Regions from separate parts of the Ancylobacter sp. IITR112 genome, predicted to be linked through region 2. Evidence: predicted binding sites of a transcription regulator. Region 2 holds the regulator's gene; the other holds the start of a gene.
What was found. The regulator PhoB, encoded in region 2, activates phosphate uptake and scavenging genes when phosphate is short. The targets are predictions, from matches to a motif close to TGTCATNNANCTGTCAT.
Positions count from the first base shown of each region.

Region 1: AAC979_RS08560 (putative 2-aminoethylphosphonate ABC transporter substrate-binding protein) is a predicted target of PhoB. The motif match lies at 2,535-2,551, and genes of this name have one in related genera.

Region 1 is NZ_JBGCUS010000001.1:1,788,327-1,792,533, forward strand. It holds gene AAC979_RS08550 (putative 2-aminoethylphosphonate ABC transporter permease subunit) at 1-113, opposite strand, end outside; gene AAC979_RS08555 (putative 2-aminoethylphosphonate ABC transporter ATP-binding protein) at 106-1,263, opposite strand; gene AAC979_RS08560 (putative 2-aminoethylphosphonate ABC transporter substrate-binding protein) at 1,425-2,438, opposite strand; gene AAC979_RS08565 (transposase) at 2,787-2,909, shown strand; gene AAC979_RS08570 (glycosyltransferase) at 2,945-4,015, opposite strand; gene AAC979_RS08575 (autotransporter domain-containing protein) at 4,061-4,207, opposite strand, start outside.
Region 2 is NZ_JBGCUS010000001.1:4,056,410-4,060,616, forward strand. It holds gene pstB (phosphate ABC transporter ATP-binding protein PstB) at 1-567, shown strand, start outside; gene phoU (phosphate signaling complex protein PhoU) at 593-1,306, shown strand; gene phoB (phosphate regulon transcriptional regulator PhoB) at 1,341-2,042, shown strand; gene AAC979_RS19305 (bifunctional transcriptional activator/DNA repair enzyme AdaA) at 2,080-3,177, opposite strand; gene AAC979_RS19310 (polyhydroxyalkanoate depolymerase) at 3,245-4,207, opposite strand, start outside.

The DNA.
Region 1 (4,207 bases), 2.3 Mb from region 2:
TAAAGGCCGATGACGAGCGTGAAGACCAGCATCAGCCGGTCGTCGCGCCCCACTTTCGGGCGAATGGCGGCCCGCGAGACGGCCGCGGGGCCCGCCGCAGCGGCGTCAGACATGACTTGCTCCCGTGGCCTGGGCCTTATCCTCATAGAGGCGCAGCCGCTCGGGTGGCAGGCTGACCTCGATCGGCTTGCCGGGCACGATCTGCAGGGCGCGAACCACCTCCTGGGAGGACTGCGCCACCAGAAGGGCGGGACGAAGCGCCGGGTGGCCGAGGCTCAGGCGCACATGCGAGCCGAGGAACTCGACATGTTCCACGACCACGCCCACGCGATTGGTGGATTCCCAGTCGGCATGGGGGTCGGCGCCGATGATGCGCACATCTTCCGGGCGGATGGCGGCGGTGAGATGGATGCCCTCCGCCGGCACGCCACGGCCGGCCCGCAGCCGCATCTCGCCCACCTGGACCTCGCCGCTATGGACGACGCCCGGAAGGAAATTCATGGCGCCGATGAAGTCGGCGACGAAGCGCGTGGCGGGAGCGTTGTAGATCTCGGCCGGTGTCCCCACCTGCTCGACCACGCCGACATTCATCACCACCACGCGATCCGCCATGGAAAGCGCCTCGTCCTGGTCGTGGGTGACCATGACGGTGGTGACGCCGAGGCGGGACTGGAGCTGCTTCAGTTCGTTGCGCAGGTGGAGACGCACCTTGGCGTCGAGCGCGCTCAGCGGCTCGTCCAGCAGGATCAGGCCCGGACTGGGCGCCAGCGCGCGGGCAAGGGCGACGCGCTGCTGCTGGCCACCAGAAATCTGCGACGGGTATTTGTGGCCGTGCTCCTTCAGGCCGACCAGCTCCAGCAACTCCTCCACGCGCGCCGTAACGGCGGGGCGCGGCATGCGCCGATTTTCCAGACCGAAGGCGATGTTCTGGCGCAGCGTCAAATTGGGGAAGAGGGCATAGGACTGGAACACGATGCCGAAATCACGCTCCTCCGGCGGCAGAGCGGAAATGTCGCGCCCGCCCTGGCGGATGGTGCCGGAGCTCTGAATATCGAGGCCAGCGATGGCGCGCAGCAAGGTGGTTTTGCCGCAGCCGGACGGGCCGAGAAAGCAGACGAACTCGCCCTCGCCTACCTCCAGCGAGACGCCCTGCAGCGCCACGAAATCGTTGAAACGCTTGGTGACATTCTCCACCACCAGATAGGGGGGACGCGCGGGCGGCTCGAGGGCGGCCAGCGCCAGCTCAACGGCGTGTTCAGTCATGTGGCAGTCCCTCGCTCCTGCGGCGCCGGCCCCGAGCGGCCCGGGCTGCTCTCATCCAACCGTCGGGGAGCGGCCCATGGCGGACCTTCCTCCGACGGCTCCCTCCCACGGCCCGCTTTCGCTGCCCTGCCCGGCATGCCGGACAGGGCGCGCGTGGCGGCTCAGCCCTTGGGTTCGGACTTGCTGCCGAAGCGCTTCTGCCACTCTTCGAGAATGGCGGCGCGGTGCGACGCGGCCCACTCGAAATCGTTCTTGATGAGCTTGGCTTTGATGTCCGCCGGAATGTTCTTGATCGTCTCTTCCATGGCCGGGTTGCCAAGGATGGCGTAGTTTTTGGCGTAGATCTGCATGGCCGCGTCGGAGACCGCCCAGTCGATCAGCTTCCTGGCATCGGCCTCATTGGGCGTGCCCTTGATGATGGCGGAAGCCTCCACGTCCCAGCCGACGCCTTCGGTCGGCACAATGGCTACAACAGGCGCGCCCTGGTTGATGACGCGCGCGGCGCGAAACGCGAAGGAGATGCCGATGGGATATTCGCCGGACGCCGCCAGCGTGCAGGGCTTGGAGCCGGAATGGGTGTAGGTGGCGATGTTCTGGTGCAGGGCGTCCATATAGGCCCAGCCCTTCTCGTCGCCCCACATCTGCAGCCAGCTCGACACGTCCAGGAAGCCGGTGCCGGAAGAGGCGGGATTGGGCATCACGACGAGGCCCTTATATTCCGGCTTGGCGAGATCGGCCCAGGAGGTGGGAATGGGAAGGTCGCGCTTCTTCATTTCCACCGTGTTGACGCACAGCGCCGCCGCCCAGGCATTGGTGCCGATCCAGGTGGGAGGCGTATCCTTGGAGACGAAGCGGAGGTCGATCTTGTCGAGACCCTTGGGCGCATAGCCTTCGAGCATGCCTTCCGCATCCAGCACCTGCAGTGAGGTGGCGGCGGTGCCGAGCACGACGTCCGCCTGCGGGTTGTCCTTCTCCGCCAGCAGCTTGGCGGTGATGATGCCCGTGGAGTCACGCACCCAGCGAATAGTGATGCCGGGATTCTGTTCCTCGAAGCTCTTCTTGTAAACCGGCAGGAGATCGGCCTCCAGCGCCGTATAGACCGTGAGTTCGCCCGCATGCGCAACGCCCGAAAGGAGCGCCAGGCTGGCTACCAAGAGACTTGTCAGACGTGCCATTGGTTCTCTCCTGCACCGGGGCCATCGGTTCGCCGAGGCCATGTGTTCGCGCGGTCATGTGCCGCTAGCGGGTTACAGAAACGGTATTTTGAAACCGTGACAGAGGGGTGACGAGGCCCTTGCGGCCGCCCTCCCCTCCGGCCGGCCGGCATGGAGGGCTGAGCCGCCGCTTCCATGCCCGGGCGGCATGGAAGGCGCCGCTGTCGCGCCACGAGAGGCCGGGCATCCCGGCAATTGGGTCCGGCTGCGGCAGGTGCGCCAGCCTCTTGCGCGGCCGGCCGTCGTGACGGTGCCCCGCGGCCTTGATGCGGTTTGACGTTCGTTCTGGCCCGATGAGAGGACCCGGACATGAAACGCAGCCGCTTCTCGGAAGAGCCGATCTTCGCCTTGCTGGACGAACCGGCATCGGGTGTTTCGGGTGCGGATCTCTGCCGCAGGCACAGTGTGAGCGACGCCCGCCTCTATCCATGAAAGGTGACGTCCGGCGCAAATGACAGGCGCGTCGGTCAGCCGCCGAAATGGCGGATCACTTCGGCGTAGATCGCGCCGACCTGGGCGGGATTGCAGGCTTGCCGCCAGTTCCAGGCATAGCGGGGATGCGGCTGGCCCAGGAAGTCGGCGATACGCCTTGCGCCGTCCTCCGGTTCGATATGCGCCGGCAGGAACAGCGTCTCCTGGCCGAACAGCTCACGGTGAGCATCGAGATCGGACAGGATCAGCGGCGTGCCGTGGCAGGCGGCAAGCGCCGCCGACATGTTGAAGCCCTCGAACTCCGACAGGCTCACAAAGGCCGTGGCGTGGTAGGAGAGCGACTGAAGCAGCCGGTCCTCGACATGACCGAGATGGCGTATGCGCCCCGGCGGCAGATGCGCCAGCTCGGCGAGCCCCGGCAGGGTCTCGCGGCCATGGCCGGTGAGCAGCAGGCGGAGGTTGGGCAGGCGGGCGGCCAGAGCCTCGAACACGCGAAACAGCCCGGCAAAGTTCTTGTGAGGGTGGGCATGCATCGAGGCCAGGAGAAACGGTTCCGACCCGGCCTCCGGCGGGCGCGGTCCCGGAGGCTCCACACCGATGGGATTGTAGATCACCGCCTGATTGCGCGGCGCGCCGTAGCGTTCCAGATAATGTCGCCGCGTCGTCTGGCTGACAAAGACGAGGCAGTCGGAGTGCGCGCCGGCTTCCGCGAAGGCACCGGAGAGCCAGTCGCGGCGCTGGGGCGGGAAATACTGGGCCAGGAAGGCGAATTGCAGGTCGTGGATCAGGCTGATGACCGGCGAGGTGCCGCCCCGCAGCCGGCCCGGCACGGGCGACTGGAAATTGGGGAAGAACAGGATCGCGTCCGGAAGCTGGCGGGCGAGTGCCTGCGCCACATGCCGCTCGCGGTCGAGATAAGCGAGGTCGGGTGCGTCCAGCCCCAGGTGCCGCGCGAGCGCCCGCGCGGACAGCACGCGCGGGCTGAACTGCCGCGCGAGCAGCCTGAAGACCTGCTCCGATACCCGCGCTACCCCGCCCATGGCGGGGTAGTCCTGCACGATGTCGATAAACAGGATGGGTCGCTTGATGTCGGACCCGCCCGGCACGTCGGCTTCAGGCTCGGCTCCTGGCTGCATATCGGCCGAAGAAGATCAGAACTTGACGTTCAGCTTGGCGGTGAAGCTCTGGTCCGAGAGATCGGAACCGAACATCCCGCCATAGGCGATGCCGACGGCCGCGATGGGGGAAACGGCGAGGTCGAGCCCGGCCTCCACCACCAGCGCGTTTTCGGCCAGCGG
Region 2 (4,207 bases):
GGGAAGATCCTGTTCGACGGCGCGGACCTGCTGAGCAAGGATCTCGACTCCACCGTGGTGCGCTCGCGCATCGGCATGGTGTTCCAGAAGCCGACGCCCTTCCCGATGTCGATCTACGACAACATCGCCTTCGGCGTGCGCCTGCATGAGCGCCTCTCCAAGGCGCAGATGGACGAGCGTGTCGAGTGGTGCCTGCGCAAGGCGGCGATCTGGGAGGAGACCAAGGACCGGCTCCACACTTCCGCGCTCGGCATGTCCGGCGGCCAGCAGCAGCGCCTGTGCATCGCCCGCACCATCGCGGTGCGGCCGGAAGTGATCCTGCTCGACGAGCCCACCTCGGCGCTCGACCCGATCTCCACCTCGAAGATCGAAGATCTGATCGACGAGCTGAAGCAGGAATTCACCATCGTCATCGTCACCCACAACATGCAGCAGGCGGCGCGCTGCGCCGACATCACCTCGTTCTTCTATCTCGGCGAGCTGATCGAGGTCGCCGCGTCGAACGAGATTTTCACCAACCCGCGCGAAGCCCGCACCCGCGACTACATCACCGGCCGGTTCGGTTGAGCCCGCGACGAGAGAGGCCTGCCCCATGACCGAACATATCGTCTCGTCATTCGACACCGACCTCAAGGAACTCGGCCGCAGCGTCGTCGAGATGGGCGGACAGTCCGAGCGCCTCGTCGCCGATTCCGTGCAGGCGCTGGTCAAGCGCGACACGGAACTGGCGCAGAAGGTGATCGTGCTCGACGGTCCGGTCGACCTGCTGCAGCGCGAGATCGAGGAAAAGGCGGTGCTCATCATCGCCCGTCGCCAGCCGCTGGCCGGCGACCTGCGCGAGATCGTCGCGGCGATGCGCATCGCCAATGATCTCGAGCGCATTGGCGACCTCGCCAAGAACACCGGCAAGCGTGTGCTCGCCCTCACCGGCGAGTTCCACCCGCAGAAGCTGGTGCGCGGCGTGGAGCACATGTCCACCATCGTGCTCGAACAGCTCAAAGTGGTGCTCGACGCCTATGCCACCCGCGACGAGACGCGGGCGCTGGAAGTCTGGCAGCGCGACGGCGAGGTCGATGTGCTCTACACCTCGCTGTTCCGCGAACTCCTCACCTATATGATGGAGGATCCGCGCAACATCTCGCTGTGCACGCATCTGCTGTTCTGCGCCAAGAACATCGAGCGCATCGGCGACCACGCGACCAACATCGCCGAGACCATCCACTATCTTGTGACCGGCCAGCTTCTCACCGAGGAGCGTCCCAAGCAGGACACCAGCAGCCTGACCAGCGTCGCGTTCCCGGCCTGACGCCGGCGACCCGCGACCGCTCGGGAACGACATCATGCCCACCAACATACTGATCGTGGAGGATGAGGAGCCCCTCACCCTCCTGCTCCGCTACAATCTCGAATCCGAAGGCTATTCGGTCGATAATGTCGGGCGGGGCGACGAGGCGGAGACAAGGCTGCGCGAAAGCGTGCCGGACCTCCTCATCCTCGACTGGATGCTGCCCGGCCTCTCCGGCATCGAACTGTGCCGCCGCCTGCGCGCCCGGCCGGAAACCGAGCGGATGCCGATCCTCATGCTCACCGCCCGCGGCGAGGAGACCGAGCGCGTGCGCGGTCTCGCCACCGGTGCGGATGACTATGTGGTGAAGCCGTTCTCCGTCCCCGAGCTGGTGGCCCGGGTGCGGGCGCTGCTGCGCCGCGCCAAGCCGGAGCACATCTCCACCTTGCTGCGGGCCGGCGACATCGAGCTCGACCGCGAGACCAAGCGCGTGCACCGCGCCGGGCGGGAACTGCATCTCGGCCCGACGGAATTCCGCCTGCTGGAATTTCTCATGCAGTCGCCCGGCCGGGTCTATTCGCGCGAGCAGTTGCTCGACGGCGTGTGGGGGCAGGACGTTTATATCGACGAGCGTACGGTCGATGTGCATGTCGGCCGGCTGCGCAAGGCGCTCAACCGTCCGCGCCAGCCGGACCCGATCCGCACCGTGCGCGGCTCCGGCTATTCCTTCAACGAGATGTTCGCCCGCGCGCACTGAGCGCGGGCGAGCCGCCGGCCGGTCACCGCCCGCCGCCTCAGGCTGTGCGTGCCGGCGCGGCGCGGTAGTGCGCCTCGATTTCCAGCAGGCGCTGCTTGCGCCACAGCCCGCCGCCATAGCCGGTGAGGGCGCCGTCAGTACCGAGCACACGGTGGCAGGGGATGATGAGCGCGAGCTGGTTGGCGCCGTTCGCCCGCGCCACGGCGCGGATGGCGGAGGGCGCGCCGATCCGGCGGGCGATGTCGGCATAGCTCGCCGTCGCGCCGGCCGGTATGCGCCGCAGTTCCGCCCAGACGGCGCGGGTGAAGGCGCTGCCGTCGAGCGCGACAGGCGTGGCAAACTCCGCCGACCGGCCGGCGAAATAGGCCGCGAGTTCGGCGCGGATGCTCTCCGTTGGCGCATAGCTGCCGATCCCCAGCTCCCCCTTCGCGCCCTTGCGCAGCCGGGTGATCTCCGCCGGCAGGCCGCGCCGCTCAACGAATTCGAGCAGGTGGAGATGGGTGGCGCTGGAAATCGCGATCATGTCGCCGAGCGGCGTGCCGATCCAGTCGGCGAGCAGCCGCCCCTCGCCGGCGATCTCGCCCGGTGCGCAGCCGATCAGCCGGGCGAAGGCGGCGCGGAAGGCGCTGGCGGACTGGAAGCCGGCCTCCTGCTGCGCGGCGATGACCGATCCGCCGAGCGCCAGCGTCTCGAAGCCCTCGCGCAGCCGCCGGTGCCGGGCCATGTCGAGAAAGGTCATGCCGAATTGCCGCTTGAAGGCACGGCGGACGGTGGAGAGGTCATAGCCCATGCGGGTGATGTCGTCCTCGCCGAAGCGATAGGCCGGGCGCGCGTCGAGCGCGGCGAGCAGCGCCGCGATCATCGGGTCCGCCTCAGCGGCGGGCCGCAGCGGATGGCAGCGCTTGCACGGGCGGAAGCCAGCTTCGATGCAGGCGCCGATGGTGGGGCGGAAGCTGCAATTCTCGATCAGCGGCTTGCGCGCCGGGCAGGTGAGCCGGCAAAAGATGCCCGTCGTGGCGACGCAGACATAGGCGCGCCCCTCATAGCGCGCGTCACGCGCCAGCAGCGCCTGATAGAGCGTGGCGGCGTCCGGCAAGGTGAGGTCGAACAGGTCGTGCAGGGTTTCGGTCGGCATGGCCCGACGCTAGCACCGCGCCGGCACCGGCGCCGCCGGAAAACGGGCGGTTATTTTCCCGGCGCCCTCAACTTTCCGGCTGGTTGTGCCCCTTCTTCGGCCAGTTATGCGAGAGCACAAAGTCGGAGATGCGCGGGGCGATTTCGGCGCGGAAGCGCGAGCCGTTGAACACGCCGTAATGGCCCACGGTCGGCTGCAGGTAATGCGCCTTCATGTCGTCGGCGAGCCCGGAGCACAGGGTTTGCGCCGCCCGCGTCTGGCCGATGCCGGAAATGTCGTCATTCTCGCCCTCGACGGTGAGCAGCGCGACATTGCGGATCTTCGACGGATCGACCCTGGCGCCGCGATGGGTCATCAGCCCGCGCGGCAGCGCATGGTCGATGAACACGGTCTGCAGCGTCTGCAGGTAATATTCCGCCGGCAAATCCATGACCGAGAGATATTCGTCGTAGAACTCGCGGTGCTTGGCGGCGGAATCGCCGTCGCCCTTGACGAGGTGGCCGAACATGTCGGCATGGGCTTTCAGATGGCGCTCCAGATTCATCGCCATGAAGCCGTGCAACTGGAGAAAGCCGGGATAGACCTGCCGCATCACCCCGGCATTGGGCCAGGGCACGGTGGTGATGACATTGCGCTGGAACCACTCGATGCCGCGCTCTTCCGCGAAATGGTTCACCGCCGTCGGGCTTTCGCGCGTGTCGATCGGCCCGCCCATCAGCACCATGGAAGCCGGCACGTCGGGGTCGCCCATCTCTTCCATCCGCGCCACGGCGGCGAGCACCGGCACGGCCGGCTGGCAGACCGCGAGCGCATGCACCCCGCCACCGAGATGGTGGAAGATGTCGATGACGTAGTCGATATAGTCGTCGAGGCTGAACGGCCCCTCCGACACCGGCACGTTGCGCGCGTCCACCCAGTCGGTGATGTAGACATCGTGATTGGTCAGCAGGGTCTGCACCGTGCCGCGCAGCAGCGTCGCGTAATGGCCCGACAGCGGTGCGACGATCACCATGCGCGGCTGCGGCCGGCG